DNA from 3 places in the Vreelandella lionensis genome. Region 3 is predicted to be linked to each of the others. Evidence: predicted binding sites of a transcription regulator. Region 3 holds the regulator's gene; each other region holds the start of a gene.
The links. Region 3 encodes PhoB, which activates phosphate uptake and scavenging genes when phosphate is short. Its sites were predicted from a motif close to TGTCATANNNNTGTCANA; they were not measured.
Positions count from the first base shown of each region.

Region 1: a site for PhoB is predicted at 1,961-1,978, ahead of ACIGG6_RS11835 (DUF6482 family protein). Genes of this name have one in related genera too.
Region 2: a site for PhoB is predicted at 2,529-2,546, ahead of ACIGG6_RS14630 (PhoX family protein). Genes of this name have one in related genera too.

Region 1 is NZ_JBITWC010000017.1:62,651-67,515, reverse strand. It holds gene ACIGG6_RS11845 (cryptochrome/photolyase family protein) at 1-1,203, shown strand, start outside; gene ACIGG6_RS11840 (thiol-disulfide oxidoreductase DCC family protein) at 1,200-1,586, shown strand; gene ACIGG6_RS11835 (DUF6482 family protein) at 1,607-1,909, opposite strand; gene ACIGG6_RS11830 (hypothetical protein) at 2,049-2,342, opposite strand; gene ACIGG6_RS11825 (replicative DNA helicase) at 2,426-4,865, opposite strand, start outside.
Region 2 is NZ_JBITWC010000024.1:39,710-44,574, forward strand. It holds gene ACIGG6_RS14620 (Gfo/Idh/MocA family protein) at 1-892, shown strand, start outside; gene mgtE (magnesium transporter) at 986-2,344, opposite strand; gene ACIGG6_RS14630 (PhoX family protein) at 2,640-4,772, shown strand; gene ACIGG6_RS14635 (TetR/AcrR family transcriptional regulator) at 4,843-4,865, opposite strand, start outside.
Region 3 is NZ_JBITWC010000001.1:57,204-62,068, forward strand. It holds gene ACIGG6_RS00310 (hypothetical protein) at 306-605, opposite strand; gene phoR (phosphate regulon sensor histidine kinase PhoR) at 925-2,217, opposite strand; gene phoB (phosphate regulon transcriptional regulator PhoB) at 2,220-2,909, opposite strand; gene ubiA (4-hydroxybenzoate octaprenyltransferase) at 3,019-3,909, opposite strand; gene ACIGG6_RS00330 (chorismate--pyruvate lyase family protein) at 3,948-4,520, opposite strand; gene ACIGG6_RS00335 (NAD(P)/FAD-dependent oxidoreductase) at 4,608-4,865, shown strand, end outside.

The DNA of each region.
Region 1 (4,865 bases), on a different contig from region 3:
GATGATCGCTTCTTCACCACACCAGACGACTTCTCACGCTGGGCAGAGGGTCGCAAACAGCTGCGTTTGGAGTACTTCTACCGAGAACAGCGCAAGCGCACCGGATTGCTCATGGAAGGCGATACGCCGGTTGGCGGGCAGTGGAACTACGACCATGACAACCGGGAGCCCATTAAAGCAGCATTGAGCTTCCCTGCCTTGCCTCAGCACAGCCAGGATAGCGTAACCAAGGAAGCCCTTCATGACGCGGCGCACTATTTTGACGACCACATGGGGTCGATGGAGACGTTTAATCTACCGGTAACACGCCGCCAGGCTCTGGTCGATTTACACCACTTTATAGAGCACGGGCTGGCGGATTTTGGCCGCTACCAGGATGCGATCAGCGATAGCGCACCTTTTCTCTACCACTCGCGGCTCTCTGCGGCGATGAATATCGGCCTGCTCTCCCCTGTTGAAGTGTGCGAAGCCGCCGAGGCGCACTACCATGCGGGCAAGGCGCCGATTAATGCGGTGGAAGGGTTTATCCGCCAGATCCTTGGCTGGCGGGAGTATGTGCGTGGGCTTTACTGGACCCAAATGCCCGGCTACAAACAGAAGAATCAGCTAGGGTTTACCCGCGAGCTTCCTGCCTTCTATTGGGATGCGGATACCGACATGCGCTGCCTACAGCGTGCTATCCAAATGACCATCGATAATAGCTACGCTCATCATATCCAGCGGCTCATGGTGACCGGCAACTTTGCCCTGCTCTGCGGCATAAAGCCCGAGGCGCTGTGTGACTGGTATCTGGCCGTTTATGCAGATGCCAGCGAATGGGTGGAACTGCCGAACACGCTGGGTATGGTGTTACATGCAGATGGAGGGCTGATGGGCTCCAAGCCCTACTGCGCGTCGGGTAAGTACATCGATAAAATGTCCGACCATTGCCAGCACTGCCGCTACTCTCCCAAAGAGATCACTGGCCCCAAGGCCTGCCCGTTTAATAGCCTTTATTGGCATTTTCTGGAAACCAACGCCGAACAGCTCAACCGCAACCCGCGCATGAAACTCATCTACGGTTCGCTTTCGCGCATGAAAGAGGAGAAACGCGAGGCGATTCGCCAGCAGGCAGAGCAGTTTCTCGCCAAGCTACCCACCAGTGAAGGCTACGGCCAGCCAGCCCACACGCAAGGCTATTCTCATCAGGAGACCCGCTCATGAGCCGATTCGCGACGCTAAACGCACAGGCCCCCGTCACGCTTTATCACGATGGCCACTGCCCATTTTGTCGGGTCGAAGTTGCTTGGCTTGTCAAGCACCGTCATCAAGAGCGCGTAAGGCTTATCGATATTCAAAGCAATGAGTTTAACGCAAGCGAAATCGGCCGCAGCTTCGATGCCATGATGGGGCAGCTGCATGTGCAGGATAATCAGGGGAGGTGGTTTATCGGCATGGACGCCAGCCGGGCCCTGTATGCGGTGTTGGGCTACCGGCGGCTGGTAAGACTTTCTTGCTTACCGGGCCTGCGAAGCATGATGGATGCAGGCTACCGTTTTTTTGCCCGACGCCGTATCCGGCTGGGGCTGTGGTGGGAAAAGCGTTAGGTTAAACCGTGAACCAGTGATTAAAACACTAGCGGCATGCGCGAGGTCAGCGGCGAGCTGTAATGGGCGTCGCGACCAATCACTTCATCCTGCGGCACATGTTGCACCAGGTAAGCGCGATGGATGCCTGCACGTTTTAGCTCCAGATAAACGTCATCTAATGAACGGAACAGCATCGGCTTATTACGTTGCATCAGCATATGGCGTTCGCCTTCTACATCTTCTAGCTCTACTTGGTAGAAGCGGCTTCCCGAATGGGTAATCACCCGAATTTCAAAGTTGTCGTGACTCGCGACGAACTGTTTGAGCGCTTTCAGTTCCATGGTTCCCTCCTGTTATTGGTCATCGTCATGGAGCACAGCATGACGTGGCCCCATGACAATAATATTACCTTGGCACTAACTGCCTAAGAGGACAATAACAGAAAAGAGTTCCTGACCAATTCGTCAACTTATGGTCGATTTACTGATACTCGGACGGGTCAATCGCCTTACCCAGCGAGTTGCGGTCAATCCAATTACCGCCTTTGGTCTCTTTGTACCGAAACACTACTTTGTCGCCGACCGCGACGGGAAGCTCAGCATCTTCCGTTTGGTAGCTGTACTTCTCTCCCTCCACTACCAGAAAGTAGCGATAAAGGTCGGGCATGCCCAGCCACTCTTTAAAAGGCCCCTCGCGCTCTAGCGACTGGAGTTCACCACGGCCTTCCAACTTAGGAAGACGTTTGCGGTTACCGCGCCTAAAACCACCTGCCATTTGCTACTCCTGTCTATCTATCTGCTCAAGGCTATCTGCTCAATAGGGTTGCGCATTATACGTTCTCCCCCATGTCGCTCAAGTTAATCGCCAAACGCTTCGCCGTAGCTATCGGGAGCCAGGTCCTCAAAGCGCGTGTATTTACCAATAAAGGCCATGTGCACCGTACCAATCGGCCCGTTACGCTGCTTACCGATGATCAGCTCCGCAATCCCCTGGTTGTCAGGGTTATCCGGGTTATACACCTCATCCCGGTAAACGAAGGCAATGACGTCTGCATCCTGCTCGATCGCTCCCGAGTTATGGCTCACGATACCGTCGGCTAACCAGCACGCATCCCCCGGTACGGTTAAGTCAAACACCTCTTCTTCCCCACAGGAACGTATCTCAACGACCTGATCCCAAAATAGCTCGCTGGAGGCTATTTGCGATAAAGCAGCATCACCGAGCACGTCAGCGTAACTGCTGAGCGTGGCACGTGAAGGTGCGAAGCTAAAGTGCGATGCGCCGCCATAGGCCGTTCCTCTCATCGCTGCCATTTGCCGCTGGCTGATCCCTTTCGCCGCCATGGCTTGTTTAACGTGATCGAATACTTCCTGCGGCAAGGTATCGATATTGGTGTTGGCCGTCATCGTTGCCGCTTTAATTCGCTCCAGCGCTGGCTGCTGATGACCAAATGCACCAATCAGCCGGGCGAAGCGCTGCTGTTGCTCGCTTCCCGATACATCTGCGGTATACCATCCGCCACCTTCACCCGATAGAACGTGACGAATTCTGGCCACAATACCGAAGCGCAGCAGCAGGGCGCTAACGTCATCAATAAGGCGACGGCTAACCGTTGCGAAGTAGAGTCGGGTTCGGCCATTTTTATCCGTCGTCATGCTGCCGTCGGTTGCCCACAGATGACGCATAAATAGCGCCAGCTGCTGATTGGAGAGCTTGAAAACATCGCTAGGAATATACTTTTCAGCAGAGCGCTGCCCAAAAATCCCCAATGATTTCAACCAACGCCCTACCCCTTGTGCATGCCAGCGATTGCCATTACCAGCAATGACGAGCTGATGCCAGTTACCACGCCCGGCATGGCGGGTAACGGTTGAACCAAATTGCTCAGCGGCGCGCTGGACAGCCTCACTATTCGCCTCGCTGGCCGTGGTGTAACGTAGCGGTTGGCCTTTGACATAGCTGCCGTCGCCCAACAAATGGGATAGCAGTATAAGCGCGTGCTCCTCCCATACCACCGGGTTCTCTGGCTCGGGGAGTTGCCTTGCTAACGCAATACGGTCACCCACCTTCAGCTCGGCCACAGCTTTCCAATCCCACAGTGCTTTTAAGCGATGCTTAGCAGTGGCACGAATGCGCCGCCCACTAGCGAGGGAGACTTCAAATATAGGTTTGGCACCCACTGACCACACTAGATCCGTGGCGGAGCGATGGAGCCTACCGTTCTCCCCTAACGAGACAACGCTAGGCGTTTGCCCTACCAGCTCGCGAATGGGCTGTCGCTCTCCATTAGCCAGCATGACCAACGTGTCTCCCGTGACACATTCGCGCAAATCCGACATCACGGGGCGCTTGTTGGGGCGCTGCTCTAGCGAGCGGTTCAGCTGCGAAAGCGCCACAACCGGGCACTGAAACTCTTTTGCCAACCCTTTGAGTGAGCGGGAGATTTCAGAGATCTCACCGGTGCGGTTTTCAGAAAAGCCTGGGATCTGCATCAGCTGAAGGTAATCGATCATGATCAGCGCCATATTGCCGTGCTCGCGTACCACGCGGCGCAAGCGTGAGCGCATCTCATTGGGTGAGAGCGCGGCGGTATCATCGATGAACAGCTGCTTGTCTTTAAGTAGATTCACCGCTGAGGTAAGGCGGGGCCAATCCTCATCTTCTAACTGCCCCGAGCGGACCCGCGTTTGGTCAATGCGCCCTAGCGAAGAGAGCATACGCAGCATTAACGATTCGGCGGGCATCTCCATAGAGAACACCATGACGGGCTTATCGCTGGCAATCACCGCATGCTCTACTAAATTCATGGCGAAGGTGGTCTTACCCATAGAAGGACGACCGGCAATAATCACCAAATCAGAAGGCTGTAGGCCGGAGGTCATCTCATCTAAATCGCGAAAGCCAGTGGAAAGACCGGTCATTTCGCCTTTGAGATTAAACAACTCATCGATGCGGTCTACGGCCTTTGTGAGCAGCTCGCTCATGCCGATAGGGCCACCGGTTTTCGGCCGCTCTTCGGCAATTTGAAACACTAGCCGCTCGGCTTCGTTTAACAGCTCATCGGCGGGCCGCCCTTGCGGAGAGAACGCCCCTTCAGCAATTTGATTGGCTGCCCGAATCAGCTTACGCAGCGTGGCGCGTTCGCGAACAATATCTGCATAGGCGCGAATGTTGCTGGCTGAGGGTGTATTGCGGGCCAGCTCTGCCAAAAACCCGAGCCCGCCTACAGTATCTAACTGGTCACGGGCTTCCAGCGCTTCGGAAAGCGTGACTACGTCTAGCGGCTGCCCTGACTCC
Region 2 (4,865 bases), on a different contig from region 3:
CGCGCCCAACTTCCTGCATAAAGAGATGGCATTGGCCGCCATTGCCGCTGGCAAGCATGTTTACGCCGAAAAACCGCTGGCGCTGAGCACGGCAGACGCTGACGAGATGGTCGCCGCAGCTGAAAAGGCGGGTGTCAAAACCCTGGTGGGTTTTAACTACATTCGCAATTCCGCCACCCAGTTGGCCCGCCAGATTGTCGCCAGTGGTGAAATTGGTGAGCTGATTCACTTTCGTGGAAGGCACAACGAGGATTACCTGCTCGACCCGCACAAGTCCCACGATTGGCATACACAGCGGGCAACAGCGGGGGCTGGTGCGCTAGGCGATTTGGGCTCACATATTCTCAACATGGCTGAGTTTTTAACTGGGCAGCGTATTAAGGAGGTGTGCGGTCAACTACAGACCGTTATCGCGATGCGACCGAAGGCCGACGGTAGAGGAATGGCCGCAGTGGAGAACGACGATCACGCCCAGGCGATGCTGCGTTTTGATCGTGGGTTAATTGGTAATATCGAGACGTCCCGAGTGGCCGCTGGGCGCAAAATGGGGCTGGCTTACACGCTAACAGGTACGAAAGGCGCTATCGTGTTTGATCAAGAGCGCATGAGCGAGCTACAGCTATATCGCCATAGTGATGCTCCAGGAAGGCGCGGTTTTACAACGTTGCTAGCAGGCCCCGAACACCCTGACTATGCCGCTTTCAGCCCCGCACCGGGCCACGGCCTGGGTTACAACGATCAGAAAATTATCGAGGTGCGCGATCTAGTGGAAGGCATTATCAACGATCGCCCCCTTTATCCTGATTTTCGCGAAGCTGCCCGCGTTAATCGACTAATCGATGCAATTGAAGCTTCGGATCAACAAGGCAAGTGGGTTGAGGTATCGCTTTAGAGCTGAATCATAACGCGATATTTAACAGATACCGGTTAGGCAAGCCCACTGACGCTGAAGCGATGGCTTCAAGGTCAGTGGGATGTTCAAGGATTACAAAATAATCATCGTCGCCAGTCCTAAGAACGATAGAAAGCCCACCACATCCGTGACCGTGGTCAGGATCACCGCGCCGGATAGAGCAGGGTCAATTTGCAGCCTTTTGAGTACCAGGGGGATCAGTACACCAGACACATTGGCGAGGCTCATGTTGATAAAAATCGCTAAAGTGATGACGAGGGTGATCAGAGGGTCGCTAAACCACAAGTAGGAAATACCGCCGACCACCAGCGCCCATACCAAGCCATTCAGCATGCCCACCCACAGCTCTTTGTTGTAGAGCCACTGCTTGTTGTTACCGGCGATTTGCCCAAGCGCTAAGCCGCGAATGACCACTGTTAGCGTCTGGCTGCCAGCAATCCCGCCCATGCTGGCGACCACCGGCATGAGGATAGCGAGCGCTACAATTTGATCCAGCACCGCTTCAAACTGACCGATCACAAAGGCGGCTAGAAAGGCGGTTAATAGGTTGATACCAAGCCAAATGCCGCGGCTCTTGGCACTGCGCAGAATAGGGGTGAACACTTCCTCTTCGTCGCTCACGCCCGACATGTGTTTCAGCGTCATGTCTGCGTCGTCTTGAGTTATTTCCAGTACGTCGGCGGCGTTTAATTGGCCTACCAGTAGCCCGTCGCTATCACATACCGGCACAAAGGGCAGCTCTTTGGAGCGCAGCAGGGCGGCGGCTTCGCTGACTTTCATCTGGTCGTTGAGCGTGTAGGGAGCATCGTCCATGAACTCGTCCACGGTGCTCTCCTGGGGCTGTTTGACCAAATCAATCAGCGTCAGGGTGCCCAGCAGGCGCTTCTCCTTATCGGTGATCATCACTTGCTGAGAATCATCATCCAGCAAGTGATGAATACGGATATAGCGCTGTACCGCTTCCAACGACACACCCTGTTTAACATTGACCGTTTCCGGGTCCATGTAGCGGCCAACCATGTCCTCTTCATAGGCATGAAGATTCTCGACCTGGGCGCGGATCTCCTGGTCTAGGCTGGCGTAGACGGTGGTTTTGATCTCTTCGTCAGCAACATCGAGAACCTCGGCGACTTCCTGGGCATCCAGGCCCTTAACAATTTGCTCAACGTCGCTGGCGGTCAGGTCTTCGATGTAGTCGGCACGGATGTCTTCATCGACTTCGGCCAGCACCTCGCCGAGCATCGTTTCTGGAATGTACTCCCACAGCAAATCACGGGTTTTGGCGGGAAAAGACTCAAGAGTGCGCGCAATCGCTAAAATATCGAGCTCATTAAACAGCTCGTTTAAGGCAGCGGTATCTTCTTCGTCTAGCAACTTTTGAAGATAGAGCAGCTGCTCCTCGGTGTTGGTGTATTTCTCTTCATCGCGCATAGAGTCCATCCTTTGGGGAATTAATTTTTAACACAACTACTTGAAAGCGCTTGATGGCTCACTATGAATCTTATCGATAGCCTGGGTTGAAAGCCATGCAGGCTTATTGACCGGCATAATTAAGGAGAGCGTAGTGACGCATGGTGGCTGATGAGCTTATCCGCAGCATTATTCATATAGCGCCTGCCATCGAACCGTCATTAAAAAGTCGCTTACCCGTCATACATATTTCATTTTGCGCTACTAGCCTCTTCAAAAACCGTTATGACCATGTCCATGACTACGAGGGGGCTCCATGAGCAAGGAAATCGAAGATCACCGTCTGTTTAACCAAAGTCACAACCAGCCGTTTGCAGAGGTGCTGGCTCAGCACGTCTCCCGTCGCGACGTAATGCGAGGTGGTCTAGGGTTAGCGGCGGCGTCCATGCTGGGGTTTGGCGGTGCCGCGCAGGCGCTCGCGGGCGAGCAGGCAAAGACGCCGCTCACACTGGCCTTTGAGGCCGTACGCGGTTCTCGCACCGATGCCGTGGTCGTGCCGGAGGGTTACGTAGCCCAGGTGTTAGTGCCCTGGGGCACGCCGCTACAGGCAGGCCAGGAGTGGCAGGCCGACCAGCCCATGACACCCGAGCTTCAGGCGATGAGCGTGGGCATGCATCACGACGGCATGGCCGGTTTTGCCCTGGATGCGGATAACGCCTCGCGCCATTTTGTACTGGCGCTAAACAACGAGTACATTGACCAAGACGCGCTGTGGGCGCCCCAAGGTGGGCCGACCAATGCCGAGGCGGGCGCGCGTCCAGCGGACGAATCGCGCACCGAAATCAATGCCCACGGCGTCACGTTGGTTGAAGTTGAGAAAGACGCCAGCGGCCAGTGGTCTCACGTTGCCAATTCGCCCTATAACCGCCGCTTCACCAGCGCCACGGTGATGGATCTTGCTGGACCCGTCGCGGGTAGCGACTATGTAAAAACCCAGTTCTCCCCTGACGGCACGCAAACCCGCGGCACCAACAACAACTGCGGTAACGGCGTGACTCCCTGGGGCACCTATATCGCCTGTGAAGAGAACTGGCCCGATATCTTCGTCAACCGTGGCGAGCGCTTCCAAGATGATGCGCGCATCGGTATTCCTACGGATAAAAGCCGCTATGGCTGGGATACCTCAGCGGGCGACGCCACCGAGCAGAACGGTGAGTTTGCCCGCTTTGACATCACTCCACGCGGTGAGCGTGCCGAAGATGACTACCGCAACGAGGCACGTACCTTCGGCTACCAAGTAGAAGTCGACCCCTACAGCGGTGCTCGCGCGGTGAAGCGCACGGCGCTGGGACGTTTCCGTCATGAAGGGTGCTGGCTGGGCAAATTAGAAGCGGGCAAGCCCATCGTTTACTATTCAGGCCACGATGCCCGTAACGAGTATGTCTATAAGTACGTCTCTGATGCCGCCTGGGATCCCGCCGATGCCAACCGCCCCGGCGCAGAGTACGACCGCCTCGCCATTGGCAGTAAATACATGAATAACGGCACGCTCTTTGTGGCGCGCTTCCATGCTGATGGCAGTGGCGAGTGGCTGCCGCTCACACCGAGCGCCAAGACCCAGGATGGTCGCACGCTGGCCGCCGCACTTGGCCTGGCCGAGAACGACTTGGCAGGAATCATCATCAACACCTGCGATGCCGCCGACCTGCTGGGCGCCACGCCGATGGACCGCCCAGAGTGGGCCACGGTAGACCCGGCCTCGGGTGAGGTGTATCTAACGCTGACGAACAACACCCAGCGCAGTGAAGAGGGCTCCGATGCCACCTTCACTAACGACGGCAGCGAGCTTACCCAGCCGGGCGTTGGCTTCGCTACCGCCCCTGCGAACGCCTCCAATCCCCGCGCCAATAACGAGGCCGGGCACGTGATTCGTTGGCGGGAGAGCCGCTTGCCCAACGCCTTCACCTGGGAAGTGTTCGTGTTTGGCGCAGCAGCCGACGACGCGGATAACCACTCCGGGCTAAACGAGATGAACCAGTTCGCCAGCCCCGATGGCCTGTGGTTCGATGAGCGTGAAGATGGCCAAGGTATCCTGTGGATTCAGACCGACAACGGCTATGAAGGCGTTACCGAGCACACCAACGACCAGCTACTGGCCGTAGTGCCCAATGGGCTGGAGGATATTCGCGGCACCGGGCCGGTGATTAACAGCAGCAACCAGCAGCAGCTCAAACGCTTTGCGGTCGGCCCGAACGGGTGTGAAGTAACCGGCATCTTTGCCACGCCGGATAAAACCGCGCTGTTTATTAACATCCAACACCCCGGCAACTGGCCCGCCGATGGCAACGCCCTGGTGCAAGACGCCACCGCTGCCGCCAGCGGCCAGGTACGCCCCCGCGCCGCTACCGTGGTGATTCAGAAGCGCGATGGTGGGCCGGTGGGGGTGTAAACCGCTAACGTGCTACCGCTGTTTCAAGCAGTCACCAAAGCCTCGCGAATGCGGGGCTTTTTAATGAGCATCAGCGCCGCCCATACGCCATTA
Region 3 (4,865 bases):
ACCGCTTCATTATCCCCGCTAAGAGGGCAGCCATGCCATTCGCTGGGGTTTATGTGTTAGGCACAAAAAATTAGACCCCGCAGGGCGGGGTCTTGAGAACTCTTACTTTTACACGATACTTACATCTGGCTTCCAATCCTTTTGCGGGGCTCCAACCTTGGAATTTACCCTGACCAGTGTATTGATCGTTTTTGATTCATTCCTTGAATCATTGAGCATTCTTGCGATGAGACATCCTTGCCTCTCTAGTTGCTCACTCCTTAAGCGTAAGAGTTTTTTACAGCTTTGCAAAGAAATGTTACTTGTTACATACCACTATTTTCTTCTGGGAGTTCTTCGGTGCTGTCATAGGTAGCATCCGAGTCATCACTCATGGAGTTTGGTTCCATGTCGCTGGCGTTATCACCCTCGTCATGGGTTAAATTTTTCTTGTCATGATCAGACGGCATAGCTGAGTCGTTAGACTGAGCTTCGACCGGCTGCTCATCTGGAGAAATGTTGTCTGCCGGATCTGCAGGCTCTTGAGCAAATGTCAGTGGGCTTGCTACCAGACCAAACGCTACACCTAAAATACCAGCTTTCTTGAGTAGTTCCTTGGACATCATATTCCGCCTCCTCGATCGCTGTGAAATACCGCTATTTAAGGAAGAGTGACATCTTGTCTTACCAGTTCCTGCGGTAATCTTCCTTGACAAGTATATTGCAGCCGATATGCCAAAAACTCTTAATAGAAATAAAATCTATTTATATACAGACACTTATAAAAATAACCACTATGCCGATTAACCCTCTAGCACTGGCTTAAGTAGATGATTAGTTGGCTACATATGACACATGCGCGGTGTTTGACCATGCTTGCATGCCAATATGGCACATTTATACATAATTTATGCAAGCCAAGACGAAGAGTGGTATGACACCGTGTTAGCTGTTAACGACACGGGAGGGCGGGAAAACACAGCGGAACAACGCCCCCTCACCGGGTAACGACTCCACTTGAAGCTGTGCATCATGGCGCAGTAGAACGTGTTTAACAATGGCAAGGCCAAGACCAGTACCGCCAGTGGCCGTACTGCGCCCTTTATCAACGCGGTAGAAGCGCTCGGTAAGGCGCGGGATATGCACCGGATCAATCCCTTCACCATCATCATCCACTTCAATACAGGCGCGGCCATTGGGCATTGCGACCCAGCGGAGAGTGATCTGGCTGCCAGCAGGCGTATAGCGCACTGCGTTAAACGCTAGGTTTGAGATGGCGCTGCGTAGCTCTTGCTCGCTGCCCACCAGGCGCGCCTCGCACTCCAACGCCACCTGAACGCTATGCTGCTGGTTCGAGAGCGCCAGCGCATCCCGGCGAATGCTCTCAAGCATCGACCCAACCTCAAGCGGCTGATGATCTTCGCCGCCTCGGTCAATCTCCAGACGTGACAAAAGCAGTAGATCATTCACCAGGTTCTGCATACGCTTGGTCTGCTCTTCCATCTGACCAATGCCTTTACTCAGGCGCGGTGGCAGCATCTCTTTAAGATCGCCGTAGGTTTCCAGATAGCCGGAAAGCACGGTGAGTGGGGTGCGCAGCTCATGGGAGACGTTAGCGACGAAGTCGCGGCGCATCTGCTCTAGGCGATGCAAGCGGGTAATATCCCGCGCCATAACCAAGCGCTCGTCGTCGCCATACAGGGTGATTTGGTACTGCAGAATGCGACGCTCATCAATGGGCGAGGTGAGCGTGAGCGGCTCGCTGTACTCACGGGCATTAAAGTAGCTGATGAAACGCGGGTCGCGCAGCAGATTAGTAATGTGCTGACCGCGGTCATGGGCGGTCTGCAGGCCTAGCATGTCGGTGGCGGCACTGTTCCACCACTCTAAATCACCGTGGCGATCCAGCATCACGACGCTATCACGCATCGCTTCCGAGGATTCTTGAATACGCGCGAGGGTTGCTCGCAGCCGGCTTTGCGTAATGCGCTGGCTTTTTTGGTAACGGTAAAGGCGATCGAATAACTCGCCCCACATGCCAGTTGCCGCAGGAGGCTCATCGTGCGGGTTGAGCGTTAGCCACTTGAACAGCGCCCTAAGCTGGCGGAGTTGATACACCAAACAGAGCGTTAGACCCGCAGCTAACCCGAAACCGGGGTAACCCAGCAGCCATCCCAGGCACATCCCCAGGAAAGCCAGCCAGATAATTCGCCACAGTTCACGGCTCCACAGACGCACGATTACACCCGAGCAGAGAAACGATACCCAGTGCCCCGCACTGTTTGAATCAGATTCTGATGCGCTTCACCTAGCGCTTTGCGCAACCGGCGAATATGCACATCCACCGTGCGCTCTTCTACATACACATTGCCGCCCCACACCTGATCAAGCAGCTGGCTACGGGTATAGGCGCGCTCTTGGTGAGTCATAAAGAATTGCAGTAAGCGGTACTCGGTAGGGCCCATCTCCAGCGCTTTGCCATGGGCGCTGACGCGATGGCTCACTGGGTCCAGCAGCAATCCATTGATTTCGATGGGGTCTTCCACACCGCGCGGGGTCGCCCGGCGCAGCACGGCTTTAAGACGTGCCACCAACTCGCGGGGGGAAAACGGCTTGGTGATGTAGTCATCCGCACCCGCCTCCAGGCCCTGAATTTTATTATCCTCTTCGCCTTTGGCGGTCAGCATAATAATGGGCAGCTCAGCGGTGGCCTCTTCGCGCTTGAGACGACGGGCCAGCTCGATGCCGCTGGTGCCCGGCATCATCCAGTCCAGCAGCAGCAGGTCGGGCTGGTGGTCAACCACCATCGCATGGGCATCCTGGGCGTTGTCCGCTTCAAGCACGCGATAGTCAGCCATTTCCAGCGCCACAGCGATCATCTCGCGAATGGGCGCCTCGTCATCGACAATCAGTACGGTCTTGGCGGTCATCCAGGGCCTCACGGTGTTCTATGAAAACTCGTTTATACAAAACAGTTCAATGACATGTCTGTGACGATGACACCATGACTTAATGACAATTCTATGACACCCAGCATAATTAGCCAGCTGCAGGCCACCAGCTCAGAACAATTCCGGCAAACACCAAGAGCCCTGACCAGTGGTTATTCAGAAACGCCTGGAAGCAGCGGTCGCGGTCACAGTGAAAAATTAATCGCTGCTGATGAGCAAACGTCGCTGCCATGCCCGCCAGACCCAGCCAGAAAAAACCGCCTAACCCAACCCGCAACCCCACCCAGGTAAGCAACGCCAGCGTAGCAAGCTGCAGCAGGCCAATGATGAAACGGTCGGCGCTGCCAAACAGCACCGCGGTGGATTTAATGCCGATTTTCAGATCATCGTCACGATCCACCATGGCGTATTGGGTATCGTAAGCCACCGTCCACAGCAGGTTAGCGCTAAATAGCAGCCAGCCTTCCAGCGGCACATGCCCCAGTACCGCGCCAAACGCCATCGGGATCGCCCAGGAGAAAGCCGCCCCGAGCACCACCTGGGGAAAGTGTGTGTAGCGTTTCATAAACGGATAAATAAATGCCAGCAGCACACCCCCAAGCGAGAGCAGCACGGTAAACCAGTTGGTCAGCAGCACTAAAATAAAGGCGGCGGCCACCAGTGCCACAAATAGCAGCTGCGCTTCGGTTTCGCTGATCCGACCGGTGGCCAGTGGCCGCTGCTTGGTACGCTTAACATGGCCATCGAAGTGGCGGTCGGCGTAGTCGTTCACCACGCAGCCTGCGGCGCGCATCACATATACCCCGGCAATAAAAATCAGCAGTACATCGCGGCCCGGCACGCCCTCTGACGCGACCCACAGCGCCCACAGCGTTGGCCACATCAGCAGCCAAGTGCCAATGGGCCGGTCCAAGCGCATTAACTGTAAGAAATCTGCCAAACGGGCCCACCCGGTCGGGCGCAACAGAGAACGGTCCATGCTCATGCTTACCTCGTCAAAAAAGCTGCTGCGTTAGCCTAGCGCGACGGAAGGCCCAGCGCATCCGCCATGGTAGATAAAAAATACTCCTGAACCAGTAACGAAAGCCCACCATGTTCAAAGACAGAGCGCCGCCCCCATAAGCTATTGGCCGATAGCCCCGGCTGCTGGTGGGTAAAACGTGGCGGTGTCGCCGTGGCTTCCAGCGGCCCGCGAACCAAGTCGGGCTGCTGAAATAGCCAGCTGCCTAACGAGCGCTCGCCCAACTTCCCCAAACCTTTTCCCTGTAGCTGGTGAAGCGGGGCCACCGAACGCGCTACCACCCACGGCGTTTCATCAACACACAGCGCCACCTCGCGCAGCCACGCGTAGCGGCGAGGCGCGATGCCTAGGGCCAAGGCTTCATCGCGCTGGGGCAGGCCAATGGTTTGGCGCAGCAAGCGCACCCGAAACGTTCCCGGCTCGCCTGCTGCCATGAGGCGCGCGGTTAAGGAATCCGTGGACGCTATCCACTGCCACCAAGGCGCACTCATGGCTGGCTGAGCGGCTGCCACGGGCAGCCACTGAGGGAAGAGCGAAAACGCAGGAGTGGATAACACAGGGGCGGTCACCTAAGCCTCCAAGGCGGTCAATTCAGAGCGGGCTAGTGTAACATGGTGGCTTTACAGGCTTTTGTTCCTCCGACGTTTGGTGACGGTATGCCCGACTCACACACGACATCTTCCAGAACACCTCACCACCACGCCGCGCTGGTGATTGTGGGCACCGGCATGGCAGGCGTTGGCCTGGCCCGCGCGCTGCGCCGTCAGGGAGATACGCGCACAATCACGCTGGTCAGCGCTGACAGCGGTGATGATTACAGCAAACCGCTGCTGTCGACAGGCTTCGCCAAGCGCTTGAGCCCTGACAAGCTCGCCCAGCGCAGCGCTGAAGCGCTCGCCGATGAATTAAACGCG